2 regions of the Mesorhizobium sp. BH1-1-4 genome follow, and region 2 is predicted to be linked to the other one. Evidence: riboswitches for the same ligand, from Rfam matches in the RefSeq annotation. Region 2 holds a riboswitch; the other holds the start of a gene.
The links. Region 2 has a riboswitch for thiamine pyrophosphate ahead of LB569_RS11350 (Ykof family thiamine-binding protein). Riboswitches for the same ligand answer to the same signal wherever they lie in the genome.
Positions count from the first base shown of each region.

Region 1: linked by a shared signal. The riboswitch ahead of thiB (thiamine ABC transporter substrate binding subunit) and the one ahead of LB569_RS11350 (Ykof family thiamine-binding protein) in region 2 are both predicted to bind thiamine pyrophosphate.

Region 1 is NZ_JAIUIN010000006.1:326,678-333,343, reverse strand. Features, by position in the region: gene LB569_RS14455 (M48 family metalloprotease) at 1-634, opposite strand, end outside; gene thiQ (thiamine ABC transporter ATP-binding protein) at 958-1,734, opposite strand; gene thiP (thiamine/thiamine pyrophosphate ABC transporter permease) at 1,727-3,346, opposite strand; gene thiB (thiamine ABC transporter substrate binding subunit) at 3,411-4,409, opposite strand; TPP riboswitch at 4,453-4,567, opposite strand; gene LB569_RS14435 (thiamine diphosphokinase) at 4,654-5,313, shown strand; gene LB569_RS14430 (ABC-F family ATP-binding cassette domain-containing protein) at 5,315-6,666, shown strand, end outside.
Region 2 is NZ_JAIUIN010000005.1:26,419-33,084, forward strand. Features, by position in the region: gene LB569_RS11325 (glycosyltransferase family 39 protein) at 1-1,486, shown strand, start outside; gene msrA (peptide-methionine (S)-S-oxide reductase MsrA) at 1,670-2,188, shown strand; gene LB569_RS11335 (putative RiPP precursor) at 2,343-2,435, shown strand; gene LB569_RS11340 (formyltransferase family protein) at 2,522-3,559, shown strand; gene LB569_RS11345 (hypothetical protein) at 3,623-4,012, shown strand; TPP riboswitch at 4,210-4,323, shown strand; gene LB569_RS11350 (Ykof family thiamine-binding protein) at 4,314-4,922, shown strand; gene LB569_RS11355 (ABC transporter permease) at 5,037-5,789, shown strand; gene LB569_RS11360 (ABC transporter ATP-binding protein) at 5,786-6,553, shown strand; gene LB569_RS11365 (ABC transporter substrate-binding protein) at 6,546-6,666, shown strand, end outside.

The DNA of each region.
Region 1 (6,666 bases), on a different contig from region 2:
ATATCGAGCGGAAATCGGTATAGGCCGACATCGACTGCAGGAAGCGACCGGCCGCGTAAGGATCGTAGCCCGCCTCGCCAATCGACTTGATGCCGATGGCGTCGGCCTCCAGTTCCTGGTTGCGCGAGAACTGCGCCAGCCTGAGCTTGCCGCGGATCAGCGCCGCCTTGGCGGTCGGGCTGTCGCCGAGCACATCGGAAACCACCTTGGTTGCCAGGCCTTCCTCGGCCTCCAACTGCTGGCGCTGCAGCCCGTGATTGGCGGTGACGTGGCCCATTTCATGCGCGATGACGGCGGCGAGCTCGGACGAATCATTGGCCAGCGCGAGCAGGCCGCGCGTGATGTAGAGATAGCCGCCCGGCAGCGCGAAGGCGTTGACGTTGGGCGAATTGAGGATGGTGATGCGATAGGTCTGGGTCGGGTTGGCCGACACCACGGTCAAATTGCCGACCACCTTGGCGACCATGCGCTCGAGCTTGGGATCGGAATACTCGCCGCCATAGGTCGCCAGGATGCGCGGATGCTGCGCCTTGGCGAGTTCGGCAAGCTTGCTGTTGGCGGCGACATTATCCACCGTGATCGGCTTGTCGGACGGCTGGAAGCCGGATTCCTGCACGTCCGGCGGCGTGAACATCTGGCAGCTGGCGAGAGCCACGGCAAAGCCGGCCAGCGCCAGAAAGCGCGCCAGCGGATTGCGTCTTGCTCTGTCAACGCCGATCGCCAGAACGGCTTCCTTTCAGATCCTGGGCGCATGACCATGAAAATCGGGGGCGATCTTCGGAGCCGTCATGCGCAAAAAACAAACTGCTACAGCATCCGTCACGCGTCCCTCGGGGGCGTGCGGCGGATGCTGTAGGCAAATCACGGCCTGTGCCGGACCAATAGGGCGGACCTAGCCACACTACATGGACCATGGCAAGCAAGCGTCCCTTCGCCAGAAGCCGGTTTGACCGTAAATTATGTCGGCTTCCGGGCAATATCTCGTGATACGGAATCCCCGGCACTGGCGCCGATATAGCGCCGGAATGCCTCTGGACCAGCCCCGGCGAAGAAATCGTCCGCGGCGCCTGCGGCAGCGACCGCGCCATTGTCCAGAAACACCACATTCTGGCCGATGCGGCGGGCATCCTGCGGCTGGTGCGTGACGAACAGCACCGTCATGCCACGCTCGGCATGCAGGTCGGCAACCAGGTCGAGCATGTCGTTTCGCAGGGCGGGCCCAAGCGAGGCGAAGGGCTCGTCGAGCAGCAGCACCGGGCGGTCACGCACCAGCACGCGGGCAAGGGCGACACGCTGGCGCTCGCCGCCCGAGAGTTCGCGCGGCAGCCGCTTCTGCTTGCCGGCGAGGCCGGTGCGCGCAAGCGCCTCCGCGATATCGGCGTGGTCGGCTTCTGTCAGCCGCAACGATGGCGAGCGGCCGAGCCCGACATTCTGCTCGACGGAAAGATGGGCGAAAAGATTGTTTTCCTGAAACATCATCGACACCGGCCGCGAGGCTGGCGGCTCGGCGCCGACATCGGCTCCGCCGATCAGCACACGGCCGGACAGTGGTGTCTCGAACCCGGCCAGCAGATTGAGCAGCGTCGACTTCCCCGATCCGCTCGGCCCCATGATGGCGGTGATTTCGGCCGCCGCGAACGCGACATCGAAGGAAAGCGGAGCCTCGCCATAGGTGAACGAAACCTTCTCCAGCCGCACTGGAACACCTTTCGTGGCAATCGCTCCGTCAGACATCGCGGCCCCTCTCCCTTCCCAGCCAGTCCGCTGCCAGCACCAGTGCTAGGCAGACCAGGCCGAGCAGCAGCGCCAGGCCGGCGGCGTCCTGCGTGCGGTAGCTGCCCATGCGTGCCAGGAGAAGGTAGGGCAAGGTCTGCACGGAATCACTGCCGAACAGGGCGATGACGCCGAGATCGCCAAGCGACAGCGCCATGGCGAAGGCAAAGGCGGTGGCAAGCGGGCGCCGCAGCGACGGCCAGTCCACCAGCCGCAACCTGGCCAGGCCGGAAATGCCAAGCTGCGCGCAGAGCCGTTCGTGGCGCTCGCTCGCCGCATCATAGGCGGGGCGGATGGCGCGCAGCGCGAAAGGCATCGCCATGACGGCGTTGACGGTGACGACCATGATCGGGGCGATGGCAAAGACGTCGCTGGCATGGCGCAACAGAAGGAACCAGCCGGCACCGATGACGATTGGCGGCACCACGAGGACAAAGCCGGCGCCGGTGTCGGTTGCATGTTCGAGCAGCGTCCTCGGACCGGCGCGTCGGTTCAGTGCCAGCGCCCGGCGCGCCATGGTCAGCGCCAGCGACAGCATCACGGAAAGCCATGCCGACAGGAAGGCCAGCACCGCACTGGTCAGCGTCGCCTGCCGGACGGTGGCCTCCCCGGCCAACCGGCCGAGATCGGCGCCCAATCCGGCCATCACGGTCGCGGCCATCGGTCCCGCGACGAACAGCAGCGCCAGCACGATGAGCAAGGCATTCAGTGTGGTTTCGGTCCCGTTGACAGAGAGATAGCGGCGCGGCGCGACCGGGAGGTTGGCGTCGCCGACGACATTGGCGCCGAGCCGCGCCAGCGCCAACACCACGATGAAGGTCAAGGCGATCTGCAGCAATGTCAGCGCGACGGCACGCGCCGGATCGAAATCGAAGCGCAAGGCCTGATAGATGCCGACTTCGAGCGTCGTCGCGGCCGGCCCGCCGCCGAGCGTCAGCACGATGGTGAAGGATGTGATGCAGAGCATGAAGACCAGCCCGGCGACACCGGGCAGAGCGGCGCGCAGCGTCGGCCATTCGATCAGCCGGAACGCCGGACGCGCGCCCATGCCGAGCTGGCTTGCCAGCCGCCACTGGTCGGAGGGAATGGTTTGCAACGCTTCCAGGAACAGGCGGGTGGCCAGCGGCAGGTTGAAGAAGACATGGGCGACGAGAATGCCGGACAGGCCGTAGATGCCCGGCCAGCCCTGACCGCCGACGGCACCGAGCATGCCGGCGAAGTAACCGGCACGGCCATAGAGCGCCAGGATGCCGAGCGCCGCGACGATCGCCGGCAGCGCCAGCGGCACGGCGAAGAGTTGCAGAATGAACGCGCGGCCGAAGAAGCGTGGATGCCGGGACAGGGCTCGCGCCACGAACAGCGCCGGTATCACCGAAAGCAGGGTCGAGAGGGTTGCCTGCCAGAGCGTGAAGCGCACCACGCGCAGCAGGTAAGGATCGAAGGCCGCCCAGGCGCCGGAGAGGTCATGCGCGCCTTCGAGGAGCAGCCCGGCAAAGGCGCCGCCGATCAGCAGCGCGATCCCGGCGAGCGCGACGACGCCGGCGGTGATGCGGGGATCAGACGCGCGTTGCACGCCGCACCGTCAGCAAATGGGCCAAGCTTAGAGCACTCATCTCAGGATGATTAGCCCATAAAACCTACTTGCTCATCACCGCCAGCCATTCGTCCACCCAGGCCTTGCGGTTGGCCGCGACCTCCTCCGGGCTGAACAGCAAGGTCTTGGTCGGCTTGACCAGCTTGTCGAAGGCCGGGTTTAGCGGCTTGTCGGTCTTGCCGGCCGGGAACATCCAGTTGGTCTCGGGGATGGCGTCCTGGAATTTCGGTCCGGTCATGAAGGCCATGAACTTTTCCGCCAGCGGATTCTTGGCTCCCGTGGTGGTGATGCCGGCGACCTCGATCTGCAGGTATTCGCCCTCTTCGAACGACGCGGCCTGGTAGCGCTCGGTATTCTCGGCGACCATGTGATAGGCCGGCGAGGTAGTGTAGGACAGCACCATCGGCGCCTCGCCCTTGGTGAACAGGCCATAGGCCTCGCTCCAGCCCGGCGTCACGGTCAAAACCTTGGTCTTGAGCTTGGCCCAGGCTTCCGGCGCCTTGTCGCCATAGACCGACTTCACCCAGAGCAGCAGGCCGAGGCCGGGCGTCGAGGTGCGCGGATCCTGGATGACAATCTTGTCGTCGGCGCTGCCCTCGACCAGGTCCTTCAGGCTTTTCGGCGGCATCGTCAGCTTCTGCGTATCGTAGACGACGGCGAAATAGCCATAGTCAAAGGGGACAAAAGTATCGTCGCTCCAGCCGCCCGGCACATCGACATCGCTCACCGCGCCATGCGGCGCGAACAGGCCCGTGGCCTTGGCATCGGCGGTGAGATTGGTGTCGAGGCCGAGCACGATGTCGGCCTTGGTCGAGGCGCCTTCCAGCTTGACGCGGTTGAGCAGCGCCACGCCATCGGCAACCGAGACGAACTCGACATCGCAGCCGCATTCGGCCTCGAATGCCTTCCTCACCACGGGACCTGGACCCCAGTCGGCGGTGAAGCTCTCATAGGTGTAGACGGTGAGCTTGTCCTTGGCCAAGGCCGGCCCGGACAAGGCCACTGCCGTGGCTGCGATGAGAGAATATAAAATTGCGCGCATCGGCGCCTCCTTCGTTTGCGTTGAAAGGAATTGAGGCGTCGGACTGTCCGAAACGTCTAATCCCTCCGCCGGTACAAACCGGATCAGGTTCAGCGGGTTGGCGAGACTGCCTCTCAGCCGGCCCGCGAAATTCGCGTCCGGCACCCCGTTAGAGCGTTCCGACACATAGGCCGGCCCGAAGACCCGCGCAAGTGGGAGTTTGCCGCCTTCCGTTTCCCGTGCCGGGCTGGTAAGGCGACGGGATATGAGCATATTCACCATCCTGCTTGGCGGCGATCTCATCCGCACGCCCCGGCTCGACCGCCAGGTCGAAGGCTCGCGCGTCATCGCCGCCGACGCAGGCATCGGCCATGCCCGGGTGCTGGGCCTTGTCCCGGAATTGTGGGTGGGCGATTTCGATTCGGTTCCGGCCGATCTGCCTGCTGACCTCGCCGCCGTGCCCCGCCAGACCTTCCCGGCGGAAAAGGACAAGACCGACGGCGAACTGGCGATCGCGGCGGCACTCGGGCACGGGGCGACCCGTCTCGTGCTGGCGGGCGCCTTCGGCGGCAAGCGCGCCGATCACGCCTTCCTGCATCTGGCACTTGGCCTGCGGCTGGCCGAGGCCGGAACGGATGTGCTTTTGACCAGCGGCGCCCAGGAGGCTGTCCCCTTGCTCAACGGCAGGGCGAGCTTCGATTATGCCGACGGCACGCTGTTTTCCATTCTGGGCTTTTCCGAACTCTCCGGTCTGACCGTCACCGGCGCCAAATGGCCACTCGACAAGGTCGAGGTGGCTTTCGGTTCGTCGTTGACCATTTCCAACGAGGTCAACTTCGACAAGACCGGGGGCCGCCTCGAGATAGCGCTCGGCAACGGCCGCGCGCTGCTGCTCGCCCATCCCTATCCCTCACCTGAAAGCTGACATGGCCCCGCCTCTTCTCAATCTCGACGGGATAAGACTGACTTTTGGCGGCACGCCGCTGCTCGACGGCGCCGCCTTGACCGCGTCGGCCGGCGACAAGATCGCGCTGGTCGGCCGCAACGGGTCGGGCAAATCGACGCTGCTCAAGATCGCCGCCGGCCTGATCGAACCGCAGGACGGCGAGGTGTTCCGCCAACCTTCGGCGACGGTGCGCTATCTGCCGCAGATGCCCGACATGGACGGTTTTGCCTCAGTGCGCGCCTATGTCGAAGCCGGGCTCGGGCCTGCCGACGATCCCTACCGCGCCAGCTATCTGATGGAACATCTCGGCCTGTCGGGCGAGGAGCGGCCAGCAGACCTCTCCGGTGGCGAGGCCAGGCGCGCCGCTTTGGCTCGCGTAATGGCGCCGGAGCCCGACATTCTGCTGCTTGATGAGCCGACTAACCACCTCGATCTCTCGGTGATCGAATGGCTGGAAGAGGAACTCGTCCGCACGTCCTCGGCGCTGATCGTCATCTCGCACGACCGCCGCTTCCTGGAGCGCGTGTCGCGCGCCACCGTCTGGCTCGACCGTGGCCAGACCCGTCGGCTGGATAAAGGTTTTGGCCATTTCGAGGAATGGCGTGACGTTGTGCTGGAAGAAGAAGAGCGCGAACAGCACAAGCTCGGCCGCCAGATCGTGCGCGAGGAACACTGGCTGCGCTATGGCGTGACGGCACGGCGCAAGCGCAACATGCGACGCCTCGGCGAACTGCAGACCATGCGCCAGCGGTTTCGCGGTCATCGCGGCGCCGAAGGCAGCGCGACCATGGTCGCCAGCGACGCCGCCGAGTCCGGCAAGCTGGTGATCGAAGCGAAGAACGTCGAGAAGAGCTTTGGCGACCTCACCGTGGTCAAGGGCTTCTCGACCCGCATCCAGCGAGGCGACCGCGTCGGTCTGGTCGGGCCAAATGGTGCCGGCAAGACGACGCTTCTGAAGATGCTGACCGGCGAATTGGCGCCGGATGCCGGCTCGGTGCGGCTCGGCACCAATCTGGAGATCGCCACGCTCGACCAGAAGCGCGAGGCGGTCGACCCGCAGGAGACGCTGGCGCAATACCTGACCGACGGGCGCGGCGAGAACCTCGTCATCAATGGCGAGCAGCGCCATGTCGTCTCCTACATGAAGGATTTCCTGTTCAAGCCGGAGCAGGCGCGCACGCCGGTGCGCGAACTGTCCGGCGGCGAGCGGGCGCGGCTGATCCTGGCGCGCGTGCTGGCGCGCCCTGCAAACCTGCTGGTGCTCGATGAGCCGACCAACGATCTCGACATGGAGACGCTGGAACTGCTGCAGGAACTGGTCGCCGGGTTCGC
Region 2 (6,666 bases):
CGCCCTGTTTCGTCGCCCCTGGCATGTGTTGGCGCTTTTGTGCCTGGTGCAGACCCTGTGCTGGACCGTGGTGCCGGCACTCATCGATCCCGCGCCGCCCGGCGATGTCGTGGAAGGCTTCATGTGGGGCCGCGAATGGGTGCTTTTGACCTACAAGCACCCGCAGCTCCCCGGCTGGCTGCTCGAGGCCAGCCATCTCCTGACCGGATCGTTCCGCTGGCCTCAGTATCTGCTGGCGCAACTGACGATCTCAGCCACTTTCGTCCTGGTCTATCTGCTGGCCCGCGATATGCTCGGGCAGCGCCGCGCGCTGGCCGCCGTGCTTTTGATGCCGTCGGTCTATTTCTTCGGCTGGCCGACGCCGCAATTCAATCACGACTATGCGCAGATGCCGTTCTGGGCGGCGATCTGCTGGCTGCTGTGGCGCGCCGGCCGCGGCGGCGGGCCGGGCTGGTGGCTGGCGCTCGGACTGGTGTCCGGCGCCGGGCTCTACGCCAAGTTCTCCACCGGCCTGCTGCTTGCCTTCGGCGCTCTCTGGCTGCTGTACGATCCACGTGCGCGCAGCCGGCTGGCGACACCCTGGCCGTGGCTCGGCCTGGCGGTTTTTCTCGCCGTCGCCGCGCCGCTGGCCGTTGCACTCTACCGTATGGATTTCCTGCCCTTCACCTATTTCGCCGGCCGCGACGCATGGGTGAGCGAACACCGTGCGCGGCTCTACTATGTCGGGGTCCAACTGGCCGGGCTTTCCGGCTTTCTCCTGGTCCTGGCACTATCGGGGCTGTTGCGGCGCTCACCTGTCCCGCAAGCGCCCGTCGAGCGCCGCACGCTCGTCTATCTCTGCTGGATGGGGCTTGGGCCGGCGGCGCTGATCATGGTCGCCTCGTTGTTCACCGGCACCGGCGAAGCCTGGGGGGCGCCGATGTACAATCTCGTCGGCGTCGTCGCGCTCGCCTTTCTCGGTCACCGGCTGGGCGCCGTCGAGATGCAAAGGTTGGCGATCTGCGCCTTGATCTGCATCGTGACCATGTCGGGCGCTTATGCCGCCATCCGCTGGACGGACTGCAATGTGCGCGGACGCATGGACGCCGTCTGCTGGCCGGCGCGGCCGATTTCGGACGAGGCCGAGGCAATCTGGCACGCGGCGGCGCCGGGCCGGCTCGACATCGTCGGTGGCGACACCAATCTTGCCATGCTGGCGGGCCTCAACGCCTATGACAAGCCGTCTATCTTCACCGATCTCGATATGCGATTCGCGCCCTGGATCACGAGGCAGCGGCTGCGCGACCATGGCATGCTGATGGTTTGGCCGGGCCGTAACGTGCCGTCACTGCTGCGGCCATGGCTGGACAACATCCCGGTCAAGACCGTTCTCTTCAACTGGTCGCGCGAGGCGCCGCCAGTGGCAATCAGCTTTGCGGCCATTCCGCCCGGTATCCAATATCTGCCGGTTGCCGCCAGCAGTCGGACCAGGCATCCGCGCGTCTGAGCGGCGTCACGCCATCCCGTTGCCCACGCGGCGTCTTTCACGGGCCCAACCGAATGGCCATTCTTCCGACTGGACGAAGCAGGCGACGATGCCCATTTATGGGCTATCCAAATTGTTGCCGCGCAATTCCCCGGGGGAAAGCTGCTATACTTTCTCCGGAATTGCCTTTTGAGGAGACGTTACATGGCGACTTCCAGTGAACGCGCAGTGCTTGCCGGCGGCTGCTTCTGGGGCATGCAGGATCTGGTCCGGCGCATGCCGGGCGTCCTCGCCACGCGTGTCGGCTACAGCGGCGGCGACGTGCCGAACGCCACTTATCGCAATCATGGCACGCATGCCGAAGCCATCGAGATCAGCTTCGATCCGGCGAAAATCAGCTTCCGCCAGCTTTTGGAATTCTTCTTCCAGATCCACGATCCGACGACGCGCAACCGCCAAGGCAACGATGTCGGGATGAGCTATCGCTCGGCGATCTACTACACAAGCGAGGAGCAGAAGCGCGTGGCGGAGGACACCATCGCCGATGTCGATGCTTCCGGCCTGTGGCCCGGCAAGGTAGTCACCGAGCTCGCACCGGTCGGAGCGTTCTGGGAGGCCGAGCCCGAGCATCAGGACTATCTGGAGAAATATCCCAACGGCTACACCTGCCATTTTGTCAGGCCGGGCTGGAAGCTGCCGGTTCGTGAAAAAGCCGTTTCGTAAGTTCACGTGTCGATTTTTGGCGGCGGGCTGATATAAACGCCCGCCAATTGCCATAAGACCATGGGAATAGCGGCGTTGACCACTGCCCGGTGGTTGACAGCTCGCCGCGTTGCTGACCAACTGTGCGGGTTGATTTGATTTTCAGGGGGTGAGCATGCGGAAGATCTACGAAAAGCCCGTGCTGGTGAAACGGGAGAGACTCTCCAGTGTGGCCGCGGCCGGGCCGCTCTCTCCCAAGCCGGGCTGACCGACTGGCCTTTTGGTCCTGCCAGGACGGGTCCGTGAGAGCGCGTGGCGGCAAGCGATGTCTTGCTTCGCCAGGCCTGAGAGATAATGTCTTCCCAGCCTGAGGCCCGTGTCGGCCAACTCAATGCCGTTTTCATAATGGACGTTACTGCCTACACCGGGCCGCTGCTGTCCGGCTGGATCGAGGCGGGCAACCGTATCGGCGCGATCATCGTGCCTGGTTTTCAGCGCAGAGGCTTCAGCATCGGCAATTTTCGACGCAGGCTGAAGCGCTGGTCTCTCCTCAGGCGCTATCTTGGCAACACGCCGGTCAAGGTGATCGAATTCGGCCGGCCTTACGAGTGGAACGAGCTCGCCCGGCAATTGCCCGGCATCGCCGCGGATGTGCTGATCTGCTACGCTTTCCCGACCTTGATCCCACAGCAGGTGCTCGACCTCTTTCCCAAGGGTGGGCTCAATTTTCATCCGGCGCTGCTGCCCAATTACCGGGGTCCGCATCCTCTCCATCGCCTGGTCGCGGACGGCCAGCATGCCGTCCATGGCGGGGTGACATTGCACAAGATGACCGCTAATTTCGACGACGGCGACATCCTCGGGCAGGTGCCGTTCTCCGAAGTGGACTGGGCATCGCGGCGCGATATGGTCGACAGCGTGGCGACCGCGATGCGCGGGTTGGTGCGCGAGGTGGCGCCAGCCTATTGCAGGGGTCTGGTGTCCGGGCTGCCTCAGCCAGCCGGTGATTTCGTCTGGGCGCGACTTGAGCGGCACCACACGATGATCTCATCCGACATGTCGATCGAGCACGTTGCCCGGCTGTGGCATGTCCTGGGTGCCAATCCCGGTATCTATCTGGATGTCGCCGGCCGCAGTGTCAGGCTGGCCTTCGAGGTCAATCGACTTGGCCCGCCAACTGGAAAGGGTCCGGTAAGGCGATGGGGCAGGATCGAGTTCGATCTCGCCGATGGCCGGGTCCGGTACCTCATCCATGGTCGCCTGCTCAAGCGGCTGATGAAAATGCACGCGGTGTTCGCGCGCTCGCAAGCTGGAAAACCGCGGCCTGACATAAGGGTCTTTGGCGCGGTGGATAGCCAATCGCCGCGCGAGGTGTCGCCGGACGGCCCCTAGACCAAATGCACATGAAAACCGCGGACCTGCGTCCGCGGTTTCCATGCCGCGATCGAAAACTACTTGCCGCAGTTGTTGTCGTTCACGGTCGGGGCGGTGGCGTTGCCATTGGCATCCATCTGCGCGCCCTGGGGATTGGTCGGGCAATTCCGGTCCGCATTGGAATTCATGTCGCCCGGCGTGGTGGTCGTGCTGTTGGTTGCGCCCGAATCGATCGTATTGGGCGAGGCCGGCGTGCTTGGGTCCACCGTGACCGACTTGCCGCTGCCGCTGGACCCATCCGCGCCGGCCGCGCTGTTGCTTTGCGCCATGGCGGATGTTGCCAAGGCAATGGTGAAGGCCGAAGCCGTGAGGATTTTCATGAACATGGTCTGTCTCCATCTCTGTAAACTGGTCGCCTGGATCGGTGCCCGGTTTCGCCGAAACGATGAACCGCCGATCTCTCTGGTTTGACGCAAATCCCGACGGAAAACCGCTTGACACTTTTCCTGGAATCGCGTCCGGCGACTGTTGGGACAACCTCTCGGCGCGGTGAAGGTTCCAGATAAATTCCGCGCCGCAATGCCCGACTGCCTTCGCGCTGGCGCAATGCTTTTGGCGCGACCTGCCGAAAAACCGCTTCCCCAACCGATCGAATGGTGCTTTAACGCGGCCATCCACAGGGGTGCTCCGTACGGTCGGGGCTGAGACGGGGGCGGCAAGCCCACAGACCCTAGAAGCTGATCTGGGTAATACCAGCGGAGCGAGGCGGGCGATGTTTTCAGGCGCACAGGTTTCCCTATATCCCATGGCCGACGATTTCGTCGGCGTCATCCTGGGTGCGCTCGGCGCGCTCGATCCATGGCGCGACAGGCTCAGGATCGAGACCGACGACATCTCGACCTTGCTGGTGGGCCCTCCCGAGGTGTTGTTCCCGGCGCTGCGCGATCTTTTCGTGGCCGCCTCCCGCAGCGGCAAACATTGCGTGCTGTCGGCCACCATTTCGCGTGGCTGCCCGGGTGAGCCGGACGATCCGATCTGCCGTTCCGACGCGACAGGCGGACCTGCCGGGCCACTTGGTCCGCGCAAGCAAGCCGCCATCACCGCCGTGCGCGGCGCGCCCGCCACTGGCCAGCCGGCGGCGGCGCAGTTCTCTCTCTATGTGATGGGCACGGACGACCACATGGACGAGATCTATGGCTGTATCGATTTCCTGGAGCAGTCCGGCGTCTACGATCGCTCCAAGAATTTCTGCACCAAGCTGCGCGGCGATGCCGGCGCGATCTTCTCGGCACTCGATGAAGCTTTCTGCCGCTTCGGGCCAGGCGCAGGCCACGTAACCCTCGACGTCACGGTTTCGGCCAACAGTCCCACCGCTGTCTGATCCGCTCGCGCTGGTGCGCGACGGCCGTCAAGGGTCTCACCTCTCGTGGCTTCATCGTCATTCAACCGCCCGCGCCACTTTGCGGGTTTCTTCGCCAAGGCGGCACCGGCCGTGATGTCGGTCGGGTTGCTGCTCGTGGCGTGGGAGCTGTACGCGAATTATTCCGGTATCAAGCCGACCATTCTTCCTGCACCCTTGCGCGTCTTCGAACAGGCGATCCTCAACCGCGAGGCGCTGGTCGACAACGCCATCCCCACCATCCGGGCGACGCTGATCGGCTTTGCCTTTTCTCTTGGCGCCGCCTTCGCGCTGTCGATGCTGGTCGACTTCTTCCAGCCTTTGCGGCGCGCGCTGTTTCCCGTCTTCATCGTCAGCCAGACCTTGCCGCTGGTGGCGATCGCGCCCTTGGTGGTGCTGTGGTTCGGTTTCGGGCTTACGCCCAAGATCGTGCTGGTGGCACTGGTCACCTTCTTCCCGATGCTGGTGGCCCTGGTGCAGGGCTACGAGGCGACCGAGGCCGAGATCGGACAGATGCTGCGCGCCATGGGCGCGGGGCGCTGGCGGGTCTTCATGCTGGCTCGGTTGCCTTCGGCACTGCCCTATTTCTTCGCTGGCCTCAGGATTTCCATCACCTATGCCGTCGTCGGCGCCATCTTCGCCGAATATGCCGGCGCGGCCAAAGGGCTGGGCATCTATATGCTCAACGCCAAGAACAATTTCCGTCCCGACCTGGTGCTGGCCGCCGTCGGTGTCAGCGCCGCACTTACTCTCGTCCTGTTCGGACTGACGGTGCTGCTGCAGCGTCTTGCCATGCCCTGGGAACGAGCCGCTGGCAGGCAAGCCGCGGGAAAAGGGCCGCAAGCATGAGCCGGCTCGAATTGCGGCATATGCGCAAGGCGTTTGGCGGGCTCGACGTGCTCGCCGACATTTCGCTCAGCGTGGATGCCGGCGAGTTCGTCTCGATCCTTGGGCCGTCGGGTGCCGGCAAATCGACGCTGTTCCAGCTTTTGACCGGCGCCGAGCATGGCGAGGGGGAGATGATCTTCGACGGCGCGCCGCTGGACGATCATGGCCGGCATTTCGCCTTCATGCCGCAGCGCGACGCGCTGATGCCGTGGCGGCGCATCCTCGACAACACGACGCTCGGGCTCGAAGTGCAAGGCGTCGGCCGCAAGGCGGCACGGGCGCGGGTCGCGCCGCTGTTTGCCGAGTTCGGGCTTGCCGGCTTCGAGCGGCATTTTCCGGCGCAGCTTTCAGGCGGCATGCGCCAGCGCGCGGCGCTGCTGCGCACCGTGGTGCAGGAGCGCGACATGCTTTTGCTCGACGAGCCGTTCGGCGCGCTCGATGCGCTGAACCGCGCGGCCATGCAGCGCTGGCTCGAACAGATGTGGCGGCATCATCGCTGGACGGCATTGCTGATTACCCATGATGTGCGCGAAGCCGTGTTCCTGTCCGACCGCATCTATGTGTTTTCCGCGCGGCCGGCCCGTGTCGTGCGCGAGATCAGGGTGCCGCTGCCGCGCCCGCGCGATCGGACCGGCACCGCGACCAGGCAGGCAGGGGCCCTCGAGGCCGAGATTCTCGATATCCTGCTCAACCTCCAGCCCTCCAAAGGACATGACCATGACTGACTTGACGCGCAGGCAAGCTCTGCTGCTCACTCTTGCCGGTAGCATACCGCTGATCAGCGGATCGAGCCGCTCCTTCGCGGCAACGCGGAAGGTCACCGTCGCCCTCGACTGGA